2 regions of the Saccharopolyspora antibiotica genome follow, and region 1 is predicted to be linked to the other one. Evidence: riboswitches for the same ligand, from Rfam matches in the RefSeq annotation. Region 1 holds a riboswitch; the other holds the start of a gene.
What was found. Region 1 has a riboswitch for glycine ahead of gcvH (glycine cleavage system protein GcvH). Riboswitches for the same ligand answer to the same signal wherever they lie in the genome.
Positions count from the first base shown of each region.

Region 1 (18,073 bases):
GGCCAGCGCCACCAGCTGCCGCTGACCCGCCGACAGCTCCCGCCCCCGCTCACCGACCTGCTGGCGGAAGCCGCCGTGCAACATCGTGATCCCCGGTAGTGCCCCCACGTCCCGCGCCGCGCGCTCCACCTCGGCGTCCGAGGCCGCCGGGTGGCCGTAGGCGATGTTCGAGGCCACGTCCCCCGCGAACAGGTAGCCCTCCTGGGGGACGACGGCCAACCGGTGGTGGAAGCCGGTCAGGTCGTAGCGCCGCACGTCCACCCCGTCGACCAGCAGCTCTCCGTCGGTCACGTCGTAGAACCGGGCCAGCAGCTTCACCAGCGTCGACTTGCCCGCGCCCGTCGGCCCCACCAGCGCCACCGTGGTGCCCGCGGCGACCCGCAACGAGACGTCCCGCAGCGCGGGCCGGTCCGTGCCCGGGTACTGGAACGAGACCGAGCGCAACTCCACCTCACCGGCCAGCCGGGCCGGCACCGCCAGCGGCTCCGCCGCCTGCGGGACCGAGGTCGGCGTGCGCAGCAGGTCCCCGATGCGGCGCAACCCCACCCGAGCCTGCTGGTAACCGTCGAACACGCCCGAGAGCTGCTGCACCGGCGAGAAGAACATCCCCAGGTACAGCAGGAACGCCACCAGCACGCCCGCCGTCAGCTCGCCCTGGGCCACCCGCGTCGCACCGGCCCCCAGCACCACCGCCTGCGCCAGCTCCGAGAGCAGCGCCGTGAACGGGAAGTAGGTGGCGATGTAGCGCTGCGCCCGCAGCCTCGACCGGCGGTAGGCGTCGCTGCGCTGCGCGAACAGCTTCGCCGAATACCTCTCGCGGCGATGCGCCTGCGCCACCCGCAACCCCGAGACGTTCTCCTGCAGGTCCGCGTTCACCGTGCTGACGCGCTCCCGCGCCTCCGCGTACGCCGTCGACGACGCCCGCCGGAAGATCACCGTCGCCACCACCAGCAGCGGCAGCACCGCCAGCGCCAGCAGCGCCAGCGACAGGTCCGTCACCAGCAGCGCCACCGCGATGCCCACGATGGTGAAACCGCTGACCACCGCCGTGGCCAGGCCCGTCTGCAGGAACGACGACAGCGCGTCCACGTCCGTCGTCATCCGCGTCATGATCCGGCCCGCGAGCTCCCGCTCGTAGTAGTCCAGGCCCAGCCGCTGCAGGTGCGCGTAGCTGCGCACCCGCAACAGGTACAGCAGGGTCTCCCCGGTGCGGGCCGTCACCACCGTCTGCGCCTTGATCACCAGCCAGCTGACCAGCGCGATCGCCCCGCCGATCGCCGTCACCTGCCACAGCGTCACCGGATCGCCCGCGCCCACGCCCGAGTCCACGCCCCGCCGCACCAGGGAGGGCAGCGCGATCGACCCCAGCGCGTCGGCCGCCACCAGCAGCACCGTCAGCGCCAGGCCCCAGCGGATCGGGCGCAGCAACCGCGCCAACCGGAACCCCGGATCCGGCGCGGTCGCGTCCACGCCCGGCAACCGCGGCGCGTCCTCCGCCGCCGGGAGCCGGTCCAGCCCGGCCGCCAACTCCGGGGTCAGCGGGGAACCAGCGCCCGCGTCGGCCTCCGGCTCCGGCTGCTTCGGCCACAGCGCCGGAGTCGGCCCGTCGTCGGCGCACTCCTCCGCGCCGCCGGCGCAGGCCGTGTCGATCGACTCGCCCGGGCCCGCCAGCAGCGAGCGGAACAGCTCGCAACGCTCCTCCAGCTCCCGCTGCGTGCCCACGTCCACCACCCGGCCCGCGTCCAGCACCGCGATCCGGTCCGCCAGCGCCAGCGTCGAACGCCGGTGCGCGATCAGCAGGGTGGTGCGCTGCGCCGTCACCGAGCGCAGCGTCTCGTGGATCGCCGCCTCCGTCGCCGGATCCACCGCCGAGGTCGCGTCGTCGAGCACCAGGATGCGCGGATCCGACAGCAGCGCCCTCGCCAGCGCCACCCGCTGCCGCTGCCCGCCCGACAACGTCAACCCGCGCTCGCCGACCACCGTGTCGTAGCCCTCCGGCAGCGCCGAGACGAACCCGTGCGCCTCCGCCGCCCGCGCCGCGGCCTCCACCTCCGCGTCCGAGGCGTCCGGCCGCCCGTAGGCGATGTTGCCGCGAATCGTGTCCGAGAACAGGAACGCCTCCTCGAACACCACCCCCACCGCGGCGCGCAACGACTCCAGCCGCACGTCGCGCACGTCGTGCTCCGGTCCGCCGTCAGCGGCACCGATCCGCACCGCGCCCCGCTGCACGTCGTAGAAGCGCGGCAGCAGCAGCGACACCGTGGACTTGCCCGAGCCCGCCGGCCCCACCAACGCCACCGTCTCGCCCGGCTCCACCTGCACCGAGACCTCGCGCAGCACCCGCCGGTCGCGGGTGTAGCCGAAGTCCACGTCCGCCAGCCGCACCCGCAGCGGAGCCTCGGGCAACCGCACCGCCCCCGGCCGGTCCCGGACGTCGGGGCGGGAATCGATCAGATCCGCGATCCGCTCCACGCCCGCGCGGGTCAGCTGGCCCTGCACCAGCACGCTCGCCATCATCCGCGCCGGGCCGCCCAGCATCGCCATGTACGCCGCGAACGCCACGAACGTGCCCAGCCCGACCTGACCCTGCAACGCCATCCAGCCGCCGAGCCCCAGCACCCCGACCTGGCCCGCCGCGGGCAGCACCGACAGGCTCGCCTGCGGGAACGACGTCATCCGCGCCGTGCGCAACCGCTCCGCGAACAACCGCCGCGCCCTCGACTCCAGCCGGGACACCTCGCGGGCCTCCTGCCCGAAGCCCTTCACCACCCGGACCCCGGCCACGGTCTCCTCGACCTGCTGGGCGATGTCCGCGGCCCGCTGCTGCGCCGACCACGTCGCCGGGAACAACCTCTTCCGGCTGCGCGCCGTCACCAGCGCGATCAGCGGCACCACCACCAGGATCACCAGCGTCAGCACCGGCGACAGCCACAGCATCGCCACCAGCGCGAACACCAGCAGCACCACCGTGCCCGCCGCCATCGGCAGCATCGCCAGCAGCGCGTACACCAGCTGCAGGTCGGTGATCGCCCGGGACGCCACCTGGCCCGTGCGCAGCGCGTCCTGCTTGCCGCCGTCCAGCCGCTGCACCGAGGCGAACACCGCGCGCCGCAGGTCGTGCTGCACGTCCAGCGCCAACCGGCCCGCCGAGTAGCGGCGCACGAACGCCGCGCCGAACCGGACCACGCCCAGCAGCGCCAATGCCCCCGCCAGCCACCACAGCCGGCCCGTGACGCCCGCGACCGCGTCGTCCACCGCCGCCTTCGTGATCAGCGGCACCAGCGCTTCCAGGCCCATCGCCCCCACCGATGCGCCCATCGCGAGCGACACCGCGACCGGGTGGCGCCAGCAGGCGGTGGAGAGCCGACGGATCCAACCAGGACGGGGGTGTTCGCTGCCGGAGTCGCTCACCACGCCAGGTTAGGTCCCCGCACCGACACCCCGCGGCACCCGACCGGGCCCCGGCCCGCGGAGGGGAACCTCCCCGCAACGGGAGCGAGGAGGGGAACCTCCCCGCACCCGAATCGCGGGACCCTCAGGTGATGTCGCGACGCCGGCTGAAGTACCAGCCGCCCACGACGAACAGCGCCACGTAGCCCGCGAAGGTCAGCAGGCTCAGCCACCACGGGTGCGCGTAGGAGCCGCCGAACAGGAAGTGCAACGCCTCGAACAACCCCTGCGGCACGTACTGCTCGTCGGCGCCCGCCGTCGCGCTGATGAAGATCGGCACCGCGAGGTTCCCGACGATCCCGCTGCCCGCCGCGCCCGGCAGGTACGCGCTCACCGCGGTCGCGTCGGACCCGATCAGGAACAGATCCACGACGAACTCGAACACGAACTTGTAGACCAGCAGCACGATGATCACGATCACCGGGTTCGCCACGACCGCGCCGAACCCGACGCCGAGCAACGTCCACAGCACCATCGCCAGCAGGCCCGCCGCGCACACCACGAACCAGTCGGTGCCCTCGCCGAAGCCGTCCACCCCGGCACCGGCCAGCGCGCCCAGGCTCGCGGACAGCACGTTCGCCAACCCGTAGAGCAGTCCCAGGTTGGTGTAGGCGATGAGCTTCGCCACCAGCACCGCGCCCCGCGGGTTCCCCGTGAGGTAGGTGGTGGTGATGCTCTTGTTCCGGTGCTCCCCGGAGAACGCCAGCGCCCCCACCAGCGCGGCGAAGATCGTGCTGAAGTTCGTCGACATCGACATCGTCAGCAGGCCCAGCGGCAGCGGCCGACCGATCTCCTGCTCGATCGTGGACATGTAGCCGAAGCCGGTGCCCATCCAGCTCGCCCCGAAGCTGAGCAGCGCCACCGGGATCAGCAGCGCCCACCAGAGGTTGGTGGTGAAGATCTTCCGGAACTCGGACTTGACCAGGCCGTCCATCAGATGCCACCCCCGAATCCGCTGTGCTGCTGGTACGGGTCGTAGCCACCGCCGGGTGGCGGACCGCCCGGCGGCGAGTACTGGTCGCCGACGTACTGACCGCTGGTGAGCTGGAAGAACAGCCGTTCCAAATCGACCTGCTCCTCCTGCATCCCGTAGATCGCGACCCCCGCCTGCAGCGCCAGCTCGGCCACCGAGCGGGAATCCGAGCCCAGCACCGCGATCCGCCCGTCCGGTACCTGCTCCACGCCGAGCCCCGCCGCCCGCAGCGCCTGCACCAGGACGGCGGGGTCGCCCGCCTGCACCAGCACGCGGCTGCGCTGCTGCGCCCGCAGCTGATCGAGGTCGCCGTTGTAGACGCACTGACCGCGGCTGACGATGACCACGTGATCGACGGTGTGCTCCATCTCCCGCAGCAGGTGGCTGGAGACCAGCACGGTGCGGCCGGAGGCGGCGAAGGACTTCAGGAAGCCCCGCAGCCACGCGATGCCCTCCGGGTCCAGCCCGTTGGCGGGCTCGTCCAGGATCAGCACCTGCGGATCGCCGAGCAGCGCCGTGGCCAGCGCCAGCCGCTGCCTCATGCCCAGCGAGTACCCGCCCGCCGCGCGCTCCGCGGCGCCGCTGAGGCCGACGAGGTTCAGGGCTTGGTCGACCTGCTGGTCGGGCACGTTCATCGCCGCCGCGTAGCAGCGCAGGTGGTTGCGGGCGCTGCGCGACGGGTGGAAGCTCTGCGCCTCCAGCACCGCGCCCACCACGGTGGCGGGATTGCGCAGGTGCGTGAAGGGCACCCCGTTGACGGTGGCGCTGCCCGAGGTCGGGTTCACCAGCCCCAGCACCATGCGCAGCGTGGTCGTCTTGCCGGAACCGTTCGGGCCGAGGAACCCCGTCACCACCCCGGGATGCACGGCGAAGCTGAGATCGCGGACCGCGCTGACCGGCCCGAAGTTCTTGCTCAGGTTCTGCACCAGGATCCGGCCACTGCCGTCGTGCACGCGCTCCTCCATCGTCGTCGGCCCCGCCGTCCCCCGAGCGGAACGCGGACGATCAGACTCGGACGCGGGGCTGTCCCATCCTGCCTGACCGGTCCGGCCGGATGGGGCGGAGTGCGCGAATCATCCGGCGCCGTGCCCCGGCCACGAGATCGGCCACTCGCTCACCGGGGCGCCGTCGGGATCGCGGCGGTGGTGCCGGGCCGAGGGCTCGGCGGGTGAGCGGGCTCCCGCCTGCGGGCCGGGGACGGCCGCACCGCGGGAGCGGGCGTCCGGTTCGGCGCTGCCGCGATCGCCGAGCAGCATCCGGTGCACCACCAGCCACGACTCGCAGGGCCAGGTCCGGCCGCGCACCGCGCCCGAACAGGCGGGACAGCGGCCGTCCGCGTCCGGGCGGTGCGCGTCCAGCAGGGCGCGCAGGCCCACGAGGAGCCGGTGCAGCTCGGACCGGGCCACCGGCAGCAGCGCCTCGGCCTCGCCCTCGTCGGCCACCCGGTCCAGGCGGGCCAGCCGGTCCAGCACCGCGGCCCGCATCCTCGCCTCGTCCACGTGGTCTCCCCGCCTCGTCCCACCACCGCGCGAGGCGCGGAGGTGAGAGCGGACCCGCCGCCCCGCGAGGCCGGTGGGGCGCCACCGGCCTTCGCGCACTCCCATCGGCAGGGCGGCGGGCGGGCTGCACCGAACTCACCGCATCGAGTGATCGTCGCGCATCCTGCGGGCACCGCAGGACGATCACGCAGCGCACGTCGGTAAACACGCTTTCGTGGCCTACACTGGGCAGTGGCGGCCCAGCTCCCGGTGACCCCCAGGCTGGTCGAGCGGGCCGCCTTCACACCAAACGGCGAACCGGTCCCCGGACAGGTGAGCTCGCGTCGCGCAAGCCGATCATGCGAGCACCCGGGCCGGATCGGTGCCGGGCAGTCCGTGGGCCTGCGCCACCGCGCCGCTCAGCAACAACCCGCCGTGCGTGCTCAGCCCCGCCGCCAGCGCCGCGTCCGCCCGGCACGCCGCCCGCCACCCCGCGTCGGCGATGCGCAGCGCGTACGGCAACGTCACGTTCGTCAGCGCGTGGGTCGAGGTGTTCGGCACGGCACCCGGCATGTTCGCCACGCAGTAGAACACCGCGTCGTGCACCCGGTACGTCGGATCGTCGTGCGTCGTCGGTCGCGAATCCTCGAAGCAGCCGCCCTGGTCGACCGCGATGTCCACCAGCACGCACCCCGGCTTCAGCCTCGCCACCAGCTCGTTCGACACCAGCTTCGGCGCCCGAGCGCCCGGGATGAGCACCGCGCCGATCACGAGGTCCGCCGAGCGCACCGCCGACTCCACCGCGTAGCCGTTGGACGTGACCGTCCGGATCGAGCCCCGGTAGTCGCGATCGATCTCCCGGAGCCTGTCCACGTTGGTGTCCAGCAGCTCCACCTCGGCGCCCATGCCCAGCGCCACCCTCGCCGCGTTCAACCCCGCGACCCCGCCGCCGATCACCACGACCCGCGCGGGCGGGACCCCCGGGACCCCGCCCGGCAGCACCCCGCGCCCGCCCTGCGGGCGCAACAACGCCTGCGCCCCCACCTGCGGCGCGAGCCTCCCCGCCACCTCGCTCATCGGTGCCAGCAGCGGCAGGCCGCCCGTCGCGCTCTGCACCGTCTCGTAGGCGAGCGCGGTCACCTCGGCCCGCAGCAGCTCGGCCGTGAGCTCCGCCGACGCCGCCAGGTGCAGGTAGGTGAACAGCACCTGGCCCGCCCGCAGCAGGGGGAACTCCGAGGGCACCGGTTCCTTCACCTTGAGCACCAGCTCGCCCTCGGACCACGCGTCTCCGGCGGTCGGCACGAGCGTCGCGCCCGCCGCGGCGTACTCCTCGTCCGGGATCGCCGATCCCTCCCCGGCCCCGGTCTCCACGAACACCTCGTGGCCGCGGACGCGCAGCTCGTGCACCCCCGCGGGGGTGCACGCCACCCGGTACTCGTGGTTCTTGACCTCACGCGGAATCGCGACCTTCATCCCAGCGGCCTCCTGTCTCAGCCCGTGCTCTTCCCGCATCATCCGCCCCACCCCGTCCCCCTCGCGCCCGGCCGGCGTGTGATCCGGCGCCGGAGAGCGTTGACAGGAGGGGGCGCCCGTCTATCGTTGCCGGGCACGCACACAACCGAACACGCGCCGCGAAACCCGGGCGGGAGAGCCCCTGAGCGATCAGGGCGCCGAAGGAGCAAGCCCTCCCCGCACACTCTCAGGCCCCCATGACCGTCCGGGCGAGGCGACTCTGGAAAGCGCGCGCTCCGGCGCCGCACCCACGGTGCAAGCCGCCACGCAGCGGCGAAGCTCTCAGGTTCCGAAACAGAGGGGGAGGCCCGCGAACCCCAGGGCACACCTGTGCCCGCGATGGTGAGGAGCCTCCATGCCCCTGCCCGAACAGCTCGGCTACACCGAAGAGCACGAATGGATCGAGGACCGCGGCGACCTGGTGCGCATCGGCATCACCCCGTACGCGGCCGAGGCCCTCGGCGACATCGTCTACGTGCAGCTCCCCGAGGTCGGCGAGCGGATCGAAGCCGGCCAGCCCTGCGGTGAGCTCGAATCGACCAAGTCGGTCAGCGACCTCTACGCCCCGGTGACCGGCGAGGTCGTGGCCGTCAACGAGGCGACTGCCGACGACCCCGCGGTGGTGGGCGCGGACCCGTTCGGCGGTGGCTGGCTGGTCGAGGTGCGGGCGGAGTCGCGCGGTGCTGTGCTCACGGCGCAGGACTACGCGCGGCTGACCGGTGCCGAGTAGGCCGGGCGGGGGGACGAGCTGTGGCGATCAGCGTGTTCGACCTCTTCTCGGTGGGCATCGGCCCATCGAGCTCCCACACCGTCGGGCCGATGCGCGCGGCCGGGACGTTCGCCGCGCGACTGCGCGCCGACGGCGTGCTGGAGCAGGTCACCAGGGTGAAGGCCGAGTTGTTCGGGTCGCTCGGCGCGACCGGGCACGGACACGGCAGCCCGAAGGCGGTGCTGCTCGGGCTGGAGGGCCACGAACCCGAGACGGTCGACCCGGCAGCGGTCGAGGACCGGGTGGCGGCGGTCCGCGCCGAGGGGCGACTGCTGCTGGCCGGGGCGCACCGCCTGCGCTTCTCGGTGGACCGCGACCTGGTGATGCACCGGCGCAAGTCCCTGCCGGTGCACCCCAACGGAATGCGGTTCACGGCGTTCGGCGCGGACGGTGAGCTGCGCAGCGCGATCTTCTACTCCGTCGGCGGTGGTTTCGTGGTCGACGACGAGGCCAGCGGTGCCGATCGGATCAAGCCGGACGAGACGCCCGTGAAGCACCCGTTCCGCACGGGGGACGAGCTGCTGGCCGCGGCCGCCGCCACCGGAGCCCGGATCAGCGACCTCATGCTCGACAACGAGCTGTCCTGGCGCTCGCGCGAGCAGGTGCGCGCGCAACTCCTGCACATCTGGTCGGTGATGCGGGAGTGCGTCCAGAACGGTTGCCGCAACGGCGGCGTGCTGCCGGGCGGGCTGGCGGTGCCGCGGCGAGCGGCGTCGATGCGGGCCGGGCTGACCGAGCAGGACGATCCGATGGAGTGGCTCACGTTGTTCGCGCTCGCGGTCAACGAGGAGAACGCGGCGGGAGGGCGCGTCGTCACGGCGCCCACCAACGGAGCGGCGGGGATCGTGCCCGCGGTGCTGCACTACTACGTCCGGTTCGTGCCCGGTGCCGACGAGGACGGCGTCGTGCGGTTCCTGCTCGCCGCCGGGGCGGTCGGTGCGCTGTTCAAGGAGAACGCGTCGATCTCCGGTGCCGAGGTGGGGTGCCAGGGCGAGGTCGGGTCGGCCTGCTCGATGGCCGCCGCCGGGCTCGCCGAGGCGCTCGGGGCGACTCCGCGGCAGGTGGAGAACGCCGCCGAGATCGCCATGGAGCACAACCTCGGCCTCACCTGCGACCCCATCGGGGGCCTGGTGCAGATCCCGTGCATCGAGCGCAACGCGGTGGCCTCGGTCAAGGCGGTCACGGCCGCGCGGATGGCGCTGCGCGGCGACGGCAGCCACGTCGTCTCCCTGGACAAGGTGATCAAGACGATGCGGGAGACCGGGCGGGACATGAAGGTCAAGTACAAGGAGACCGCGCGCGGCGGGCTCGCCGTCAACGTCATCGAGTGCTGACCCCGGCCTCCGGCCGCGCGACCCACCCGAGATCATCCCCCGCGGACTGCGAGGAAGGGAGCTTTCCTGTCACCGGTGACAGGAAAGCTCCCTTCCTCACACATGGTTGTGCGCAACTGAGTTGCGGGCAATCGAAACCGGGGTTAGTGTCGATCTCGTGCAGGAGGCGCGGATGAGTTCGGACTCGAGGCTGTCGCTGGACCGGCAGGTGTGCTTCGCGCTCTACAGCGCGTCGCGCTCGTTCACCAACCTGTACCGGCCCTTCCTCGACGAGCTGGGCCTGACCTACCCGCAGTACCTCGTGATGCTGGTGCTCTGGGAGCACGACTCGCTGGCGGTCAAGGAACTCGGGACGCGGCTGCGACTCGATTCCGGGACCCTGTCCCCGCTGCTGAAACGGCTCGAAGCCGGTGGCCTGGTGGAACGGACGCGGAGCGCCCGCGACGAGCGCTCCGTCGACATCCGCCTCACCGGCGCCGGCCGCGAACTGCGACAGCAGGCGGAGCGCATCCCGCCCCGCCTGCTCGCCGCCAGCGGCCTGGAGCTCGGCGAGATCGAGGAACTGCGGGCGGCTCTGGAACGGCTGACCACCAACGTGGACGAGGCCGCTCGCCGCGCCAAGGCGGCGGTCGCCGCGGGCGAACCCATCGCCGACGAACTCCTGCGCGGAACAACGACACGAGGAGACTGAGATGGCAGCGCTGTACACGGCAGAGGCGACCGCGACCGGCGAAGGCCGGGGCGGACGCACCCGGTCCTCCGACGGGGTGCTCGACCTCGACCTCGCGGTGCCGCGCGACATGGGCGGGCCCGGTGGGGACTCCACCAACCCCGAACAGCTGTTCGCCGCCGGGTACGCGGCGTGCTTCCACGGCGCGCTGCAGCTGGTCGCCCGCAAGGCCAAGGCGGACATCACCGACTCCTCGGTGACCGCCCAGGTCGGGATCGGCAGCAACGGCTCCGGCGGCTACGCGCTCAGCGTCAGCCTCACCGCGCACCTGCCCGGCGTCGAGCGGGAGCAGGCGCAGCAGCTCGTCGAGCAGGCCGACTCCGTCTGCCCCTACTCGAACGCCGTGCGCGGCAACGTGCAGATCGACCTCGCGGTGGCCTGAACCACCGTCGTCCGACCGAGCCGGGCCCGCCGAGGCCCGGCTCGGTCACGTCAGCAGCACGTACAGCGCCGCGATCCCGCCCGCCACCACGGCGAGCCCGGTCAAGGCCGCCTGCAGCACGCCGTCCGGCAGCGGGGCCTCCGCCCGCAGGCATCGCTCCGCCTGCCGGTGCCTGCGCCAGGTCAGCACCGTGATCGTCACGGCCAGCGGGATCGCCACCGCCGCGCACACCGCCGCGGCCACCGCGGAGCGGTGCACCAGCAGCCGCAGCAGCACCATCAGGCCCACCACGAAGGTGAGCCCGGTGCGCAGCCACGCCAGCGTCGTGCGTTCGATCTGCAGGCCCGGATCCCACGGCCCCTCGTGCTCGGCCACGATCAGAACCCGCTGACCAGCAGCAGCACCATCGCGCTCACCCCGATCACGCCCAGCCCGACGCCGAGCACGGGCGCCAGCGCGGGTGGCGGCAGCGGTGCCTTCTTGCGCAGCGCCCGCTCCATCGTCATCCACCTGCCGAACGCCGCCACGCTGCACGCCACGCCCGCGAGCACCAGCAGCACCGCCAACGAGGTGCGCAGCGGATCGGGCCCGGTGGTCGAGGCGGCGTTGAGCGCCTCCACCCCGACGCCCGCGGCCATCAGAGCCAACGCGGTGCGGATCCACGCCAGGAACGTGCGCTCGTTGGCGAGCGTGAACCGGGGATCGGGTTCCTCACCGACTCCGTAGATCCGGCGCGGCCAGCGGCGGCCGGGAGGAGCGTCGTTGTCGAGAGCCATGAACTCCACGGTAGTGCGGCCGGAGCAACCCACCGCCGCAGAGGGCCTCGTCAGGGCTGCTCCGCGCAGCAGGCCGGCCCCCGCGGAGCGCGTGAGCCGGGGCTGTTGCGGATCAGAAGTCGAAGACCGGACCCGCGTTCGTCGCCGCGACGCAGTCGTTGCCGAACTCCTTCTGGAACTTCACCGGGCGGCCCTGCCAGGTCCCGTGCGCGGTGGCCACCACGGGGCGCAGCACCAACGGGCACGGAGCCCCGGCGTGCTCCTGACCGACCAAGTCGAAGTTGCCCGCCGCCGCGAGCAGGCTGGCGCACGCGGCCTGCGCCTTCGGGTGAGTGCCGCCGGTCGGTTCGCAGCGCAGCGACACGGTGCGCGGCGCTTCGACGCGGGACTTGCTCGCGATCGTGAGCGTGAGGTGGCTCGTCGTCGAACTCGCGCTCGCCGTCGCCGGGGTGAGCATGAGGACGGCCAGCGTCGCGAGGAGAAAACCGCGGATGAACCGGGTGCCAGGCATGTCGGTGCGCCTCCAAGAGGTCGAGTGGATTGCTCCGCACAGATTTATCGGCATCGCGCGGCCGATTTCCGCACCTGAACTCGAAGAACACCGGATCGTGCGGAGGTGTCACCCGCCTCGATCACCGAGGGGTGATCAAAAGTGGCTGCAACCGCGGAGGCGGCTCACTCGACAGTGTGCGGAGTGCTCGTCCCCGCAGCTCCACGACGGCCCGTACCCGCACCCGCACGACGAGGCGGACGGTGACAGGAAGGGAACCTTTCTGCCACCGGTGGCAGAAAGGTTCCCTTCCTCGCGGAAGTCGCGGCGTGGGGTCAGCGGTAGAGGGCGTCGAGGAGGTCGGCGTACTTGTCGTGGATCACCCGGCGCCGCAGCTTCAGGGCCGGGCTGAGCTCGCCGCCCTCCGCGCCCCACGGCCGGTCCAGCAGCCGGTGGGCGAGCACCTGCCCGGACGGGCCGAGCCCCGCGTTGGCCGCCGCCACCGCGCGCTCGACCTCCGCGAGCACCTCGGGGTGGCGGGCCAGCTCGTCGAGCCCGCCGCGTATCCCGCGAGCCCGCGCCCAGTCCGGCGCGGAGTCCTCGTCGAGCACGAGCAACGCCACCACGTGCGGACGTCCCTCCCCGAACGCGAGCGCGTGACCGATCAGGGGGTGGGCGCGCAGCGCGTTCTCCACGACGCTCGGCGCGACGCTCTCCCCGCCGGAGCTGATGATGAGCTCGCTCTTGCGATCGGTGATGGTGAGGTATCCGCCCGCCGCGGCCCCGACATCACCGGTGCGCAACCAGCCGTCGCGGTCGGTGGCCGGCCGGATCAGCCCGTCCTCCTGGAGATGTCCCGCGCAGACCTGCGGGCCGCGCACCAGCACCTCCCCGTCCTCGTCGGTGCTCAGCTCCATCCCGGGCAGGGCCTTCCCGACGGTTCCGAAGCGGACCGCCCCCGGGCTGTTCGCGGTGGCCCAGCCGCTCGACTCGGCGCAGCCCCAGGTCTCGAAGATCTCGAACCCCAACCCGGCGAACAGGTCCAGCACCTCGCGGCGGATCGGCGCCGCTCCGCTCGCGCCCCACGCGGTCCCGTCGAGCCCGAGCCCGCCGAGCACCTCCCGCTTCTCCGCCGGAGTGCGCGGGGTGGGCAGGGTGCGCGCGATCGCGGCCAGCCGCTCCCACATCCGAGGGACTCCGAAGAACAGGTGGGGGCGAACCCGGGGCAGCAACCGGATCGCCTCGCTGATGCCGTCGCAGAAGTGCACGTGCGCGACGTCGTGGAGCGCGGAGTAGAGGTTGGTGGCGCGTTCGGCCATGTGCGCCATCGGCAGGTAGCACAGCGAAGTCGTGTGCGGCGGCACGCCGGTCACCTGCTGCCGCGCGGCAGCGGCCGAGAGCACGTTGCGGTGAGTGAGCACCACCGCGCGCTGGCCGCCGAGCGCGTCGGGGGAGTAGTGCACGGTGGCGGCGGCGTCCGGCGTGACGTTCTCGGCGTGGCGGTGCACCACCGCCGGATCGCGATCGAGCTGCGCCCGCCCGCGCGCCCTCAGCTCCTCCCAGGTGCCGAATCGGTCGTCCTCCCCGGGGGCCGCGGACTCGTCGAGCACCACGACGTGACTGAGCGCCTCCGGCTCGCGCAGCGCCGCCGACCAGCGGCGAACCTGGTGGGCGTTGCTCAGCACCGCGATGTGCGCGCGGCTGTGCCGCGTCACCTCCCGGACCTCGCCGGAGCTCAGCGCCGGGTGCAGCGCGATGGGCACCGCCCCGAGGTGGGTGATGGCGACGTCGGCCAGCCACTGCTCGGCGCTGTTGGACATCATCAGCACCGCGGTCTGGCCGGGTCGCAGTCCCAGGTCGACGAACCCGGCGGCGAGCTCGTGCACGGCCTCGGCCGCTTCCCCCCAGGTCCAGGTGCGGCCGTCGGCGGTCAGCGCCGGGCGGTCGGGGTGTTCGGTGGCGTTGCGGGTGAACAAGTGCGGAATGGTCGCGGGCGGCGCCTGCACCGCAGTCTCCGCGGTTGTGCTCATTTTGTTCCTCCACTCGCACGGCCAGTGATGCCAGTCACTGTCGCTCCGGCGATGAAACCGCACGGGAGGTCGCTTTGGCCAGTGGGCGTGCGGGCGCCGTCCACCGGGACGGGCGAGCCCGCTCGCCCGGGGCCGCGCGGACGTTGATCCGGCGGCCCGGCCGCGCCGCCGGGGCACCCGCGCTCCTCGCCCGGCGCGATTCCTCGCTCGCACCGCCGGGCGCCCCGCCCCCGGCCGGGCACCGGAGGGCAGGTGACAGGAAGGGCGCTTTTCTGTCACCGGTGCGAGAAAGGTTCCCTTCCTCGCGGTGGGAGCGCGGGTGGCGGGAGGGGAACTTCCCCGTCACCGGTGACCGGAAGGTTCCCTTCCTCGCAGAAGTCAGACGTGGTCGCGGATGACGTCGTTGACGGCGTTCTGGAAACCGTTGACGAGGACCTGGATGGTGAGCGGCCGGAGCTGGTCGGTGGCGACCCGGACGTGTTCGCGCTCGTCCTCCGGGCGCCCCCGCTCCAGGTAGGGCCGCAGCACGTTGGCCGCGAACAGCTCGCGCAGCTCGACGGCGATCTGCGTGGTGTGCTGTTCGACGATGCCCTTGGCCTGCAGCAGCATGTCCAGCGGGAGCCCGAGGTCGAGAATCTGCAGCCCCACCCCGAGCATCGCGGTGTTCGGCAGCCGAACCCGGCTGAGGTCGTCGTCGAGCTCCTGGAGGATGCCGAGGGAGATGAGCCGGTGCACCAGGTCGTCGTCGAGCTGCCGCCCGGCGCGCTGGCTGAGCTCGTGGCGGGTGAGGTCCTCGCTCTGATCGCTGGTCCACGGCGCGAGCAGCGCTCGCTGCAGCGACAGGTCCTCGGGGGTGGCGTCCTCCGGGATCCGCTCCAGGTGGCGTTCGATCGCCGAGAGCGTGAATCCCAGCGCCTGCAACTCGCGGATGAGGTCGAGGCGCGCCAGGTGATCGCCGCCGTAGAGGCCGAGCCTGCCGCGCAGCCGGGGCGGCGGGAGCAGGCCGCGGGAGGCGTAGAACCGCACGGTGCGCACGGTTACTCCGGCGCGGGTGGCCAGTTCGTCGATGGTGAGCTCTTCGTCCCCGGTGCGGAGCATGGTCGGGAAGGATACTCCTTGACCGCTGTGACACCAACGATGTAACACTAATTGCGTCGCGACACGTTGTCGTGCGCGGCGACGAGCCGCTGGCAGGAGAGGTGCAGGCGTGACGGCAGAAGGCAACGGCGGCCCGCTGGCCGGAGTGCGAGTGGTGGAGCTGGCCGGCCTCGGCCCCGCTCCGTTCTGCGGGATGCTGCTGGCGGACCTGGGCGCGGACGTGATCCGCGTCGGCCGGCCCGGCCGCGGACCGGGTGAGCACGACCTGCTCGACCGGGGCAAGCGGGCGATCTCGGTGGACCTCAAGCACGAGGGCGGCGCGGCGGCGGTGCTGGCGCTGGTCGAGCGCGCGGACGTGCTCATCGAGGGTTTCCGTCCCGGCGTCGCGGAACGTCTCGGCGTCGGTCCCGAGCGGTGCTGGGAGGTCAACCCGAAGCTGGTGTTCGGCCGGATGACCGGGTGGGGCCAGGACGGCCCGCTGGCGGCCACCGCGGGCCACGACATCGGGTACATCGCGCTGACCGGGATGCTGCACGCCATCGGCCGCCGCGGCGGGCCCCCGCAGGTCCCGGCGAACCTGGTGGGCGACTTCGGCGGCGGCGCGATGTACCTGGCGGTGGGAGTGCTGGCCGCGCTGCTCCAGGCCCGCACCAGCGGGCGCGGGCAGGTCGTGGACGCGTCCATCGTGGACGGTGCGGCGCACCTGGGTTCGATGCTGTACGGCTTCGCCGCGGCCGGGAGCTGGAGCGATCGGCGGGGCACGAACCTGCTCGACACCGGAGCCCCCTACTACGACGTGTACGAGACCTCGGACGGCGAGCACGTGGCGGTGGGTGCGCTGGAACCGCAGTTCTACGCCGAACTGCTCGACCGCCTCGGCCTCGCCGGCACCGCGCCGGACCGCGACGACCCGGCCAACTGGCCCGCGCTGCGCGCGCTGCTCGCCGACACCTTCCGGCAGCGCACCCGCGCGGAGTGGACCGAGGTCTTCGACGGCAGCGACGCCTGCGTCGCCCCCGTGCTGTCCATGCGGGAAGCGAGCGAGCACCCGCACGTGCGAGCCCGCGGCACCCTGCCGAGCCCGGGCGGGGTGCTGCAGCCCGCGCCCGCCCCCCGGTTCTCCCGGACCCCGAACGCGCCCCCGCGCCCGATCCCCGCCCCGGGCACCGCCGTGCTGGCGGACTGGGACGTGCGGGGGGCGACCGAACTGCTGGCGTCCGGCGCCATCCACCAGGCCCGAGAGGAAGCGTGACCCCATGCGCAGGGAGCTGTTCGACGACGAGCACGAGGCGTTCCGCGAGACCGTGCGGGAGTTCATCGCCAGGGAACTCACCCCGCACCAGGAGGAGTGGGAGGCCGCGGGCGCGGTCAGCCGCGACGCCTGGCGAGCGGCCGGCGCGCAGGGCCTGCTGGGCATGGCCGTCGACGAGTCCTACGGCGGGGGCGGCGTCGACGACTTCCGGTTCAACGTCGTGTTCGACGAGGAGCTCGTCAGCGCCGGGGTCTACGGCTTCGGCGTGCCCGTGCACAACGACATCAACATCCCGTACCTGACGCGGCTGGCCACCGAGGAGCAGAAGCAGCGCTGGCTGCCCGGGTTCTGCACCGGGGAGATCATCACCGCGATCGCCATGACCGAACCCGGCGCGGGCAGCGACCTGCAAGGCATGCGCACCACCGCGGTCCGCGACGGCGACCACTACGTGCTCAACGGCCAGAAGACGTTCATCTCCAACGGCATCAACGCCGATCTGGTGATCGTCGCCGCCCGCACCGACGCGGAGGCGGGCGCGCACGGCGTCAGCCTGCTGGTCGTCGAGCGCGGCATGGACGGCTTCGAGCGCGGCCGCAACCTGGAGAAGATCGGCCAGAAGTCCCAGGACACCGCCGAGCTGTACTTCAACGACGTGCGGGTCCCGGTCGCCAACCTGCTCGGCGAGGAGGGCCAGGGCTTCATCTACCTGATGCAGAACCTCCCGCAGGAGCGGTTGTCCATCGCCGCCGGCGCCATCGCCGGAGCCGAGAAGATCCTGGAGATCACCAAGCAGTACTGCCGGGACCGCACCGCCTTCGGCCGCCCCATCGGCAAGTTCCAGCACACCCGCTTCGAGCTCGCCGAGATGGCGACCGAGGTGCAGATCGGCCGGGTGTTCGCCGACCGCTGCGTCGCCGACCACGTGCGCGGGGAGCTGAGCGCCGAGCACGCCGCGATGGCCAAGTGGTGGCTCACCGAGCTCAACAAGCGGGTCGTGGACCGCTGCCTGCAACTGCACGGCGGGTACGGGTACATGATGGAGTACCCCGTGGCGAAGGCCTACCTGGACGCCCGCGTGCAGACCATCTACGGCGGCACGACTGAGATCATGAAGGAGATCGTGGGGCGCTCGCTCGGGATCTGACGAGGAAGAGGTGCGGCATGGACTGGACGGTCACGCCCGGCGGAGATCGGACCCTGTCGGCCCTGCTGCCCTCGGCGCTCGGCGCGCTCGGCGTCGCGGGAGGGATCGACCGGATCGGCCTCCCGCGGTGCCGGGCCGTCGCCGTGCTGCTCCTCGACGGGCTCGGCTGGTCGCTGCTGCACGAGCACGCGGACGACGCCCCGTTCCTGGCCTCGCTGGCCACCGGCGCCCCGCTGCGCGCCGGGTTTCCCACCACCACCGCCACCAGCCTCACCTCGCTGGGAACCGGACTCGACTCCGGGGCGCACGGCATCGTCGGCTACTCCTTCGCCGACCCCGCCGTGGGCGTGCTGCACCCGCTCGCCTGGGCCGTGCGCGAAGCCCCCGGGCGGAACCGGAACGTGCTCGACGAGTTCCCGCCGGAGCTCGCGCAACCCGAACCGACCGCCCTGGAGCGCGCCGCCGAGGCCGGGGTGCGGGTGCGGACCGTGGTGCCCGCCGAGTTCCGCGGCACCGGACTGACCCGCGCCGCGCTGCGCGGCGGGGAGTTCCGCGGGGTGCGCACCCTCGGCGAGCTGGGCGCCGAAGTCCTCGACGCGCTCACCGGCGAAGGCCCCGCGCTCTGCTACGGCTACCACGGGCACCTCGACCA
Region 1 covers NZ_JBJZOI010000010.1:4,491-22,563, forward strand. Annotated here, with positions in the region: gene ACL03H_RS09990 (ABC transporter ATP-binding protein) at 1-3,414, opposite strand, end outside; gene ACL03H_RS09995 (ABC transporter permease) at 3,536-4,384, opposite strand; gene ACL03H_RS10000 (ABC transporter ATP-binding protein) at 4,384-5,376, opposite strand; gene ACL03H_RS10005 (hypothetical protein) at 5,497-5,922, opposite strand; gene ald (alanine dehydrogenase) at 6,259-7,374, opposite strand; glycine riboswitch at 7,535-7,627, shown strand; gene gcvH (glycine cleavage system protein GcvH) at 7,769-8,143, shown strand; gene ACL03H_RS10020 (L-serine ammonia-lyase) at 8,164-9,516, shown strand; gene ACL03H_RS10025 (MarR family winged helix-turn-helix transcriptional regulator) at 9,689-10,207, shown strand; gene ACL03H_RS10030 (organic hydroperoxide resistance protein) at 10,209-10,628, shown strand; gene ACL03H_RS10035 (DUF202 domain-containing protein) at 10,674-11,003, opposite strand; gene ACL03H_RS10040 (YidH family protein) at 11,006-11,404, opposite strand; gene ACL03H_RS10045 (SSI family serine proteinase inhibitor) at 11,517-11,915, opposite strand; gene ACL03H_RS10050 (AMP-dependent synthetase/ligase) at 12,230-13,924, opposite strand; gene ACL03H_RS10055 (MerR family transcriptional regulator) at 14,303-15,022, opposite strand; gene ACL03H_RS10060 (CaiB/BaiF CoA transferase family protein) at 15,132-16,274, shown strand; gene ACL03H_RS10065 (acyl-CoA dehydrogenase family protein) at 16,279-17,421, shown strand; gene ACL03H_RS10070 (alkaline phosphatase family protein) at 17,439-18,073, shown strand, end outside.

Region 2 (11,277 bases), on a different contig from region 1:
TCCCGGTGGGGGACGTGATCGTAAAAGGTATAGACCAAACATCCCGCGCGGGCAGCGCCCGAACGGACGTATCGGGCGACTGACCGGGTCCCCGGAACCTCCTCTCAGCGCTCCCCGCGCAGCGTCGCGCGCAGGTCCTCCAGCACCGCGGGGTCCTCGATCGTCGAGGGCGCCGCCGCCCGCCCGGTGTCGGCGAGCTCCCGCATCGACTTGCGCAGCACCTTGCCCGAGCGGGTCTTCGGCAGCCCGTCCACCACGTCGACCTGGCGGAACGCCGCGACCGGCCCGATCTGATCGCGCACCGCCCCCACCAACTCCGCGCGCAGCCGGCCCGGGTCCACCTCCAGTCCTGCCTTGAGCACCACGAACCCGCGCGGGACCTGGCCCTTGAGCTCGTCGCGCACGCCGATCACCGCGCACTCCGCCACCGCCGGGTGCGCGGCGAGCACCGCCTCCATCGAGCCCGTCGACAACCGGTGCCCCGCGACGTTGATCACGTCGTCGGTGCGGCCCATCACGAACACGTAGCCGTCCTCGTCGACGTATCCGCTGTCCCCGCTGAGGTAGTGACCGGGGTAGCGGGACAGGTAGGACTCCCGGAAGCGCTCGTCGTCGCCCCACAGCGTCGGCAGCATCCCCGGCGGCAGCGGTTGCCGGAGGCACAGCGCCCCCTCGGTGCCCGGGGGCAGCTCCGCGCCGGACTGATCCAGCACCCGCACGTCGAAGCCCGGCACCGGCACGGTCGCCGAGCCCGGCTTCACCGGCAGCGGCTCCAGTCCGCGCGGGTTCGCGCAGATCGGCCAGCCGGTCTCGGTCTGCCACCAGTGGTCGATCACCGGAACGCCCAGGACGCGCACCGCCCACTGGTAGGTCTCCGGGTCCAGCCGCTCACCGGCGAGGAACAGCGTCCGCAGCGAGGAGACGTCGTAGCGGGCCAGCTGCTCGGCCTCGTGGTCCACCCGCTTGATCGCGCGGAACGCGGTCGGCGCGGTGAACAGCGCCTTGACCCCGTGCTCGGCGATGACCCGCCAGAAAGCGCCCGCGTCCGGGGTGCCCACCGGCTTGCCCTCGTAGACGACGGTGGTGGCCCCGGCCAGCAGCGGGCCGTAGACGATGTAGGAGTGCCCGACGACCCAGCCCACGTCGGAGGCGGTCCAGAACACCTCGCCGGGGCCGATGTCGTAGATCGCGCTCATGGACCAGCGCAGCGCCACCGCGTGCCCGCCGTGATCGCGCACCACGCCCTTCGGGCGCCCGGTGGTGCCGGAGGTGTAGAGCACGTACAGCGGGTCCGTCGCCGCGACCGGCACGCACCCCACCGGCTCGGCGGCGGCCAGCGCCTCCTCCGCGTCCACCTCGCCGGGGCCGAGCTCGGCGCGGGCCTGCTCGCGCTGGAACACCAGCACACCGCCCGCCGGGCGGTGCGCGGCCAGCCGCAGCGCCTCGTCGACGATCGGCTTGTACTCGACCACCCGGTTCGGCTCCAGGCCGCAGGACCCCGCGACCAGCGCGACCGGTTCGGCGTCGTCGATCCGGGCGGCGAGCTCCTTCGGCGCGAACCCCCCGAAGACCACCGAGTGCACCGCGCCGATCCGGGCGCAGGCCAGCATCGCGACCACCGCGTCCGGCACCATCGGCAGGTAGAGGATCACCCGGTCTCCCCGGTGCACGCCGCGCTCCCGCAGGGCGCCCGCGAAGCGGGCCACCCGGTCCAGCAGCGCCCGGTAGGTCCAGTGCTCCACCCGGCCGGTCATCGCCGAGTCCCAGATCAGCGCGTCCTGCTCGCCGCGCCCGTCGCGCACGTGCCGGTCCAGGGCGTTGAAGCAGGTGTTGAGCTCACCGTCCGGGAACCACCGCCCGGACTCGCCGAGCGCCGTGCTCGGGGGCCGGTCCCAGTCGATGGCGGTCGAGGCCTCCAGCCAGAACCCCTCGGGGTCCACCAGGCTGCGGCGGTGCGCGTCGGCGTGAGCACCCATGTTCGTTGACCTCCCGCTGGCCGTGTCCGGGTGCCAGTGTCCTACCCGAAGCGGTGATCCGGCGCCAGCGACCGCGATCGCCGCCGCGCCGGGGGAGCGCGTGGCGCGCGGCGCCGCGAACGTCCACAATGGGCGGTCGCGGGCGGAGCGGGACCAGCCGTCGCGGTGCCGGATTCATCCGGTTCGCGACGAGCGGTCGGGACCGCTTCGGTCGCGCCGAACACCCGCGCTTTGAAGATCATCCATTCGCCGGTGCCGTTCTCCCGCTGAGCGCAACCCGGCGTCGTCCCGCGGAACTCCAGGTTCCCGATCGAACACAATGCGTGGGTGGGAAGGGGGCCGGTTAACGCGGACCGCGACCCGGCCGACAACCGTGATGGAGGTGTCGAGAGTTGATCAGCGTGGACACGACCTACCGGGACGCCATCGCCGGCGGCGATGACGAGGCGTCGGAGCTGCCCACCACCCCGTGCAGCGTGGTGTGGAGCGGTGGTCACCCGTTCGTCCTCGAGGGTGCGGGCGGCCGCGCTCGCTGGGCGGGCGTCGACGACCGCGGGCGGGCCCGCTTCCTCACCGACGCGGAGCTGCGGCGCCGCGGCTGGAGCCGAAACCGCGGCTGACGACTCGCCCTTCCCGTGGCCGCTCCGGCCGTCCGGAGGGGGGTGTGGCACCCTGATCCGAGCGAGCGCCCCCGGGCGCCCGCCGGTCGCAGGCGCAGGTGAGCGCCTCGCGGCGGAACGCACAACCGCGTCAGGGAGGGCTGTGGTGCAGGACGCCGACGGCACCACGGCCGGAACCGATGGCCGAGGTGGAGCGGGCGGTCCAGCGTCCCCTGACCCGGCGGATCGGCGCCGGAACGACCCCGACGTCTCGCCTGCCGACCCCGGCATCGCCCGCATCAAGGAAGTCGCCGCGAGCGTCTGGGACGATCCCTGGCTGACCTGGCCCAACCTGCTCAGCGTGCTCCGGCTCGCGGGCGTTCCGCTGTTCCTCTGGCTGCTGCTCGGGCCGCGCTCGGACCTGCTGGCCCTGCTGGTGCTCGTGGTCAGCGGAGCGACCGACTGGCTGGACGGCAAGCTGGCCCGCTGGCTCGACCAGTACAGCCGCGTCGGCGAGCTGCTGGACCCGGCCGCCGACCGGCTCTACATCGTCGCCACGCTGGTCGCCTTCGTGCTCCGCGACGTGATCCCGTGGTGGGCGGCGGCCGCGCTGATCGGCCGGGACGTGGTGCTCACCCTGTGCCTGCCGGTGCTGCGCTGGCACGGGTTCGAGCCGCCGGAGGTGCACTACCTCGGCAAGGCCGCCACGTTCTGCCTGATGTACGCCTTCCCGCTGCTGCTGCTCGTGCAGGACGACTTCGCCTTCGCGGAGGTGGTCCGCCCGGTGGCCTACGCCTTCATCTGCTGGGGCGGTGCGCTCTACGTCTGGGCCGGGGTGCTCTACCTGGTGCAGGTCGTCGCCGCCGTCTGCTCCGCGCGCACGCGGCAGGCCTGAACTGCGAAGACAGCGCTGGGCGACCGCTCGGGCACCGCGGGTCCGCCTTGCGGTCGCGCGCGTGGCCGACCTAGGCTCGCGTGGCCCGTCGCGATCATCGCGAGCGGGTGCGGAGGCGCCGCGTTCGCCCCGCCAGACGGCTCGACGAGGAAGGCGGGACCACCAGTGGCCCCGGACGGGATCAAGTACACCCAGGAGCACGAGTGGGTGCTGCCCACCGACGCGAACACGGTGCGCATCGGGATCACCGATTACGCCCAGCAGCAGCTCGGCGACGTCGTGTTCGTGCAGCTGCCCGACGAGGGCGAGGCGGTGTCCGCGGGCGGCGGCATCGGTGAGGTGGAGTCGACCAAGAGCGTGTCCGACATCTACGCGCCGGTGGCCGGGAAGGTCGTCGCGCGCAACGAGCGGCTCGACGAGCAGCCCGAGCTGGTCAACTCCGATCCCTTCGGCGACGGCTGGATGATCGAGCTGGAGCTCGCCGAGCCCGCCGAACTCGACGGTCTGCTCAGTGCGGACGACTACCGAGGCCTCGTCGACCAGGCATGATCGTTGATCTCGGGCCGGTGATCGGTCCGAGGTGGGAGTCCCGCGTCTGCGACCTGGGACGGCACGGTACGTTGGAAAGCACTTGCACGACCCATCCGCGCAGAGGAGAGCTCAGGTGAGCCAGAACGACGGGCCCGGCGTGCCGCCGGAGCAGTCACCGGAGACCACCTCGGTCTTCAGGCCGTTCCTCTCGGAGCCGGAGAGCACCGAGAGTGCGACCCCGGAGCCAGCGGCCTCCGGGGTCGATGCGCTGCCCGCCGGGGCTGCCCTGCTGGTGGTCAAGCGCGGCCCGAACGCCGGGTCGCGGTTCCTGCTCGATCGGGAGACCACCAGCGCCGGACGCCACCCGGACAGCGACATCTTCCTCGACGACGTGACGGTGTCCCGTCGGCACGCCGAGTTCCGGCGAGAGGGCAACGACTACGTCGTCGTCGACGTCGGAAGCCTCAACGGCACCTACGTCAACCGGGAACCGGTGGACACCTCGGTGCTCGCCAACGGCGATGAGGTCCAGATCGGGAAGTTCCGGTTGGTGTTCCTGACCGGTCCGATCGACGGCCAGGACCGCTGAGCCGAGCGGTCCCGCGGGACCGAGCGCATCGGGGCGGCGCCTGCGGGTGCCGCCCCGACCGCTCTCGGGGCCGGGCGCGCCGCCGTTCCGACGATCTCCACCGCCGCCCGGCGGCGGGTGGGGAGCGCCCCGGAGCGGTGGAGCGTCCCGGGACCTGAGACGGGTTCTGCCGTGAGCGGTGCGGTGTATCGTGGGATTGACATCGTGAGCTCCGCGAGCGGTCGCATCCCGTCGCGGAGCGCGGGTCCACGAAATCCGCGTGAGCCCCGTCCGCACTCCCAGCGAGGTGCTGCGGCAGCGGTGCGCAACGGCGTCAGCAACCGCCTCGGGCCTGATCGGGGCCGAGGCGGACAACGGAAGCACCGGGTACCGGCCGTCGGCCGGTGCGAGCCGGGAACGAGCCGGAAAAGCCGTCCACCGAGCGGAAAATCCGGGCGGAAGCGGTGACGAGTGGTCGGCATGCCCGCCTCGACGCGAGTAGCGTCGGAGGAGTTCGGTGCACGATCCTCGACCAAGGATGTCACGCTTCGGCGCGCTGGAGGAGGCGATGAGACGATGAGCAGCGAGATGCGCGTCGTCGGCGTGCGAGTGGAACTACCAGCCAACCAGCCGATCCTGCTGCTGCGCGAGACCGAGGGCGAGCGGTACCTGCCGATCTGGATCGGATCGGTGGAGGCGACCGCGATCGCGCTGGAGCAGCAGGGCGTGCGACCGGCGAGACCGCTGACCCACGACTTGCTCAAGGACGTCATCGGCGCCCTCGGGCGAGACCTGGAGCAGGTGCGGATCACCGACCTGCAGGAGGGCACGTTCTTCGCCGAACTGGTCTTCGACGGGGACGTGCGGGTCTCGGCGCGTCCGAGCGACTCGGTCGCGCTGGCGTTGCGGATCGGGGTGCCGATCCACGCCGACGAATCGGTGCTGGACGAGGCGGGACTGATCATCCCGGACGAGCAGGAGGACGAGGTGGAGAAGTTCCGGGAATTCCTGGACTCCGTCTCGCCGGAGGACTTCCGGGGCGCCGACACCTGACGCCCCCGGTCGACGTCGTGAAGGGGCTCCCGGTCGCGGACCGGGAGCCCCTTCGCATCGGCGGGCCGCCCCGTCGAAGCGGGTGGTCCCGCGCGTCGCGTTGACCCGTCCACGGGCCGGGCTTACCTTCGGGGTGCGCGAATCGCCCCGATGTGATTTTCCAGGCCGGGGAAGGTCGCAGCCCCGGTTCCACCGTCGTCGCGCCGCCCGGCCGGTGATCGCGTGTCGAGCCGGGTCCTGGTGGTTCGCCGGCTTCGGGCCGGTCGAGGGGAGGCAGGCGTGGTGGAGCGAGCACCTGGCGAGGACGCTTCCGAGGAGCGCTCGGTCCTGGAGGCGGAGCTGCCGGACGAGCTCGTCGGCTACCGCGGCCCCGCCGCGTGTCAGATCGCCGGCATCACCTACCGGCAGCTCGACTACTGGGCCCGCACCAAGCTCGTCGGTCCCTCGATCCGCGGGGCGGCGGGGTCGGGTTCGCAGCGGCTGTACTCCTTCAAGGACGTCCTGGTGCTCAAGGTGGTCAAGCGGCTGCTGGACACCGGCGTCTCGCTGCACAACATCCGGGTCGCCGTGGAGCACCTGCGGCACCGCGGCGTGCAGGACCTCGCGAAGATCACGCTGTTCAGCGATGGCACCACGGTCTACGAGTGCACCTCCGCGGAGGAGGTCGTGGATCTGCTGCAGGGCGGCCAGGGCGTGTTCGGCATCGCGGTGAGCGGGGCGATGCGCGAGATCACCGGCACCATCCACGAGTTCCCGGCCGAGCGCGCGGACGGGGGCCAGGTCGAGGAGCAGGTGAACGACGAGCTCTCCCGCCGCCGACGGGACCGCCGCACCGGCTGAGCGACCGGCTCGCCACCCTCCGCGGTCCAGCCCCGGCTGCGGTGTTCGGATCAGCGGACGCGACGTAGATCGCATCTTTCGGGCGACACCGCATCGGGTAGGCTCGGTGCATCGCTGACCCCGCGCGGGAGAGATCGCGGGTGACCTCGTCACCTGCGGCGCCGAAGGAGCAAACCCTCCCCGACAACCTCTCAGGCCGGCTGGACCGCACGGGCGAGATACCTCTGGAAAGAGGGACCACCGACAGGTGGCCCCGCCGACGGTGCAAGCCCAGTGCTGGATCGGGTGAAGCTCTCAGGCGTTCGCATTGCGGACAGTGACAGAGGGGGAGAGCAGCATTCGTGCTGTCGCCCTGTGTCCGTCGCGATGAATGAGGTGTGGCGATGACGACCGAAGACCGCATCCCGCTGGCCGCCCTGGAGCACGGGACTCCGTTCGCCGACCGCCACGTCGGACCGCTTCCCGCAGAGCTCGCGCGGATGCTGGACGTGATCGGGGTCGGTTCCCTGGAGGAGTTGGGGCAGGCCGCGGTGCCCGAGGGGATCCGGGAGCGGGACCTGCACCTGGCGCTGCCGGAGCCCGCCACCGAAGCCGAGGCGCTCGCGCAGCTGCGCGACCTGGCCAGGCTGAACACCCCGCGCACCGAGATGATCGGGCTCGGCTATCACCCGACGATCACCCCGCCGGTGATCCGGCGCAACGTGCTGGAGAATCCGGCCTGGTACACGGCGTACACGCCCTACCAGCCGGAGATCTCGCAGGGGCGCCTGGAGGCGCTGCTGAACTTCCAGACGATGGTCGCCGACCTGACCGGCGTGCCGGTGGCGAACTCCTCGATGCTCGACGAGGCCACGGCCGCCGCCGAGGGCATGACCCTGGTGCGCCGGGCGGGCCGGTCGAAGTCACCGCGCTTCGTCGTCGACGACGACGTCATGCCGCAGACCCTGGAGGTGCTGCGCACCCGCGCCGAGCCGCTGGGCATCGAGGTGTTGGTGACCGATCTGTCGGCGGGCCCCGACGCGCTGCCGGAGGACGACTTCTTCGGCGCCCTGCTGGCCTATCCGGGCGCGTCCGGGCGGCTCCGGGACCACGAGGCGATCGTGGAGCGGGTGCACGAGCGCGGCGGGATGGTCGTGGTGAGCGCGGACCTGCTGGCCCTCACGCTGCTGCGGCCGCCGGGGGAGATCGGCGTCGACGTGGTCGTGGGCACCACCCAGCGCTTCGGAGTGCCGATGGGCTTCGGCGGGCCGCACGCGGGGTACATGGCCGTCCGCAAGGGCGTGGAGCGTCAGCTCCCGGGTCGGCTGGTGGGGGTGAGCGTGGACGCCGACGGCAACCAGGCCTACCGGCTCGCGCTGCAGACCCGCGAGCAGCACATCCGCCGGGAGAAGGCGACCAGCAACATCTGCACCGCGCAGGTGCTGCTGGCCGTCGTCGCCGCGATGTACGGCGTCTACCACGGTCCGAGCGGGCTGCGGGCCATCGCCCGGCGGGCGCACCGGATGGCCGCGGTGCTGGCCGAGCGGCTGCGCCGCGCCGGGGTCGAGGTCGAGCACGCGGAGTTCTTCGACACGATCGTGGCCCGGGTGCCGGGCCGGGCGGACGAGGTCCTGGCGGCGGCCCGGGAGAACGGGATCAACCTGCGCCGGATCGACGAGGACCGGGTCGGCGTCAGCTGCGACGAGACCACCACCCGGCAGATCCTGGTGCGGGTGCTGGCCGCGTTCGGCGCGGAGACCACCGTGGCCGAGGTGGACGAGCTGGACGCAGGGACCGCCGATGCGCTGCCGGGGGCGCTGCTGCGCACCTCGGAGTACCTGACCCACCCGGTGTTCCACGCGCACCGCTCGGAGACCTCGCTGCTGCGCTACCTGCGCGGGCTCTCGGACTCCGACCTGGCGCTGGACCGGACCATGATCCCGCTGGGCTCCTGCACGATGAAGCTCAACGCCACCGCCGAGATGGAACCGATCACCTGGCCGGAGTTCGCCGAGCTGCACCCGTTCGCCCCGGCCCAGGACGCCACCGGGCTGCTGGAGGTCGTGCGTGACCTGGAGCGCTGGCTGGCGGAGATCACCGGTTACGACGCGGTGAGCCTGCAGCCGAACGCGGGCAGCCAGGGGGAGTTCGCGGGCCTGCTGGCCATCCGCGCCTATCACCACAGCCGTGGTGATCAGGCTCGTGACGTGTGCCTGATCCCGGCCAGCGCGCACGGCACCAACGCCGCCAGCGCCGTGATGGCCGGTCTGCGCGTCGTGGTGGTGCGGTGCGACGACCACGGCAACATCGAACTCGACCACCTGCGCGAGGTGGTCGACCAGCACCGCGACGACCTCGCGGCGATCATGATCACCTACCCGTCCACGCACGGCGTGTACGAGGACACGGTCGCGCAGGTCTGCGGTCTGGTGCACGACGCGGGTGGGCAGGTCTACGTCGACGGCGCGAACCTCAACGCGCTCATCGGTCTGGCGCGGATGGGCCGGTTCGGATCCGACGTCTCGCACCTGAACCTGCACAAGACCTTCTGCATCCCGCACGGCGGTGGCGGGCCGGGAGTGGGGCCGATCGGGGTGCGCGAGCACCTCGCGCCGTTCCTGCCCAACCATCCGTTGCAGCCGCTGGCCGGGCCGGAGACCGGGGTGGGACCGATCAGCGCGGCCCCGTGGGGCAGCGCCTCGATCCTGCCGATCTCGTGGGCCTACGTCCGGATGATGGGCTCGGACGGGCTGCGGCGGGCGACGCTGACGGCGGTCGCGGCCGCGAACTACGTCGCCCGGCGTCTCGACGAGTACTTCCCGGTGCTCTACACCGGCAGCGGCGGGTTCGTCGCCCACGAGTGCATCCTGGACCTGCGGCCGATCACGAAGGCCTCGGGCGTGACCGTGGACGACGTGGCCAAGCGCCTCGCCGATTACGGACTGCACGCGCCGACGATGTCCTTCCCGGTGGCGGGCACGCTGATGGTGGAGCCCACCGAGAGCGAGAACCTGGCGGAGCTGGACCGCTTCTGCGAGGCGATGATCGCGATCAAGGGCGAGATCGACGCGGTGGTCGCGGGCCGCTGGCCCGCCGAGGACAACCCGCTCAGCCAGGCCCCGCACACGGCGGCCTCGCTGGCCGGCCCCTGGGAGCACCCCTACACCCGGGCTGAAGCCGCCTACCCGCTCGGCTCGGACAAGCCGAAGGTGTGGCCCGCGGTGCGCCGGATCGACGGGGCCCGCGGCGACCGGAACCTGGTGTGCTCCTGCCCGCCGCTGGCCGCCTACGAGAGCTGAGCGCACGCCCGGGGTGAGCGGGAGGTGGGCCGGATGCACTACGGTGGGCGGCTCCATCCGACCGCCCCGCGAGAGGAGTGCAGCAATGCTCACGATCAGCGAGAGCGCAGCCGAGGTCATCAAGGTCGTCCTGGCCGGGGGTGACTCGCCCGAGGGTTCGGGGCTGCGCATCGCCCCCGTCGCAGACGAGTCCGGGGAGGCCGAGCTGCAGGCGTCCATCGCCAGCGAGCCGCAGGGCGAGGACCAGGTGGTCGAGGAGTCCGGGGCCCGGGTCTTCCTGGAGCCCCAGGCCGCATCGCTGCTCGGCGACAAGGTGCTCGACGCCGAGCGCGACGACAACGGCGAGCTGAACCTCGCCGTCCGGGACTGAGCTCGACCGGCCCGCCACCACCAGTGGCGGGCCGGTCGGCGGTCAGGCCGGCAGCGGTTCCGGGTCGAGCAGCTCCGCGCAGTGCCGCAGCAACCGGGACCGCAGCGGCGCGGCCCGCTCGGCGAACGCGCGCTGGGCGCGGGCGTAGTCGGCCCGCCCCTCGGGCGTTTCGATCGCGATCGGCGGATAGCCGAGCGCGGCGAGGTCGTACGGGCTGGCCCGCATGTCGAGCTCGCGGATCTCCACCGCCAGTTCGAAGCAGTCCGCCACGAGTTCGGCGGGCACCAGCGGATCGAGCTTGTACGCCCACTTGAACAGGTCCATGTTGTTGTGCAGGCAGCCCGGCTGCTCCTGGGCGACCTGGTCCTGCCGGGTCGGCTGCAGCGCGTTGAGCGGCCGCGCCGGGGCGGTGAAGAAGCGGAACGCGTCGTGGTGGCTGCACCGGATCGGCATCGACTCCACGACCTCGTCGGTGCCGTCGTGGCCGAGCCGCAGCGGCCAGGCCTCGTGCCGGACGTCGCCGGGGGAGGTGCGGTACACCATCGCCCACTCGTGCAGCCCGAAGCAGCCCAGGTTCGGCCGCCGGGACTGCACCGCGCCGAGCAGGCCGTGCACGAAGCGAACGGTGTCCAGGCGCTTCGGCGTGAGCACGGCGGGGTCCAGCGCCACGCCCTCGGCGATCTCGCGGTAACCGCGCCGCGCCAGGAACTCCCGACCGCCGTCCAGCGCGACCCCGATCCCGGGGTGCCAGCGCTCCAGCAGCGACGGCCGGTGCGAGTAGTAGGTGAACAGGAAGTCCATCACCGGGTGCTTCTCCCCGGCCCGCTGCCTGCGCCGGTGCGGGCCGGTCCAGCGCCCGACCCGCTCGCGGTGCGCGTCCTGGCGGGACCGCCACTCCTGCTCGCCCAGCACTCGCATAGTGCGCCAGGATAGGCCCGGTTCTCAGCTGTCCCGCCGGGGGCCGGTCAGCCCGGTCCCGCGCGCTCCGCGGCCGACGCTCCCGGTACCGGCGGGCTCGTGGCGCCCGCGCCGGGGAGCACCACGTCGCCGTCCCGGAGCCGGATCGGCGACGACCGCCGCGCGGGGCCGGATGCCACCGGGGCCGGGGAGGAGGAGCGGCGCGGGCCCGTTTCCCAGGGGAACGACCCGCGCCGCTGAGAGGCTTCC
Region 2 covers NZ_JBJZOI010000026.1:58,077-69,353, reverse strand. Annotated here, with positions in the region: gene ACL03H_RS20650 (AMP-binding protein) at 105-1,976, opposite strand; gene ACL03H_RS20645 (cysteine peptidase family C39 domain-containing protein) at 2,378-2,596, shown strand; gene ACL03H_RS20640 (CDP-alcohol phosphatidyltransferase family protein) at 2,739-3,470, shown strand; gene gcvH (glycine cleavage system protein GcvH) at 3,636-4,019, shown strand; gene garA (glycogen accumulation regulator GarA) at 4,135-4,590, shown strand; gene ACL03H_RS20625 (bifunctional nuclease family protein) at 5,146-5,622, shown strand; gene ACL03H_RS20620 (MerR family transcriptional regulator) at 5,902-6,462, shown strand; glycine riboswitch at 6,578-6,680, shown strand; gene gcvP (aminomethyl-transferring glycine dehydrogenase) at 6,846-9,740, shown strand; gene ACL03H_RS20610 (HesB/YadR/YfhF-family protein) at 9,826-10,110, shown strand; gene ACL03H_RS20605 (3-methyladenine DNA glycosylase) at 10,153-11,028, opposite strand.
Region 2: linked by a shared signal. The riboswitch ahead of gcvP (aminomethyl-transferring glycine dehydrogenase) and the one ahead of gcvH (glycine cleavage system protein GcvH) in region 1 are both predicted to bind glycine.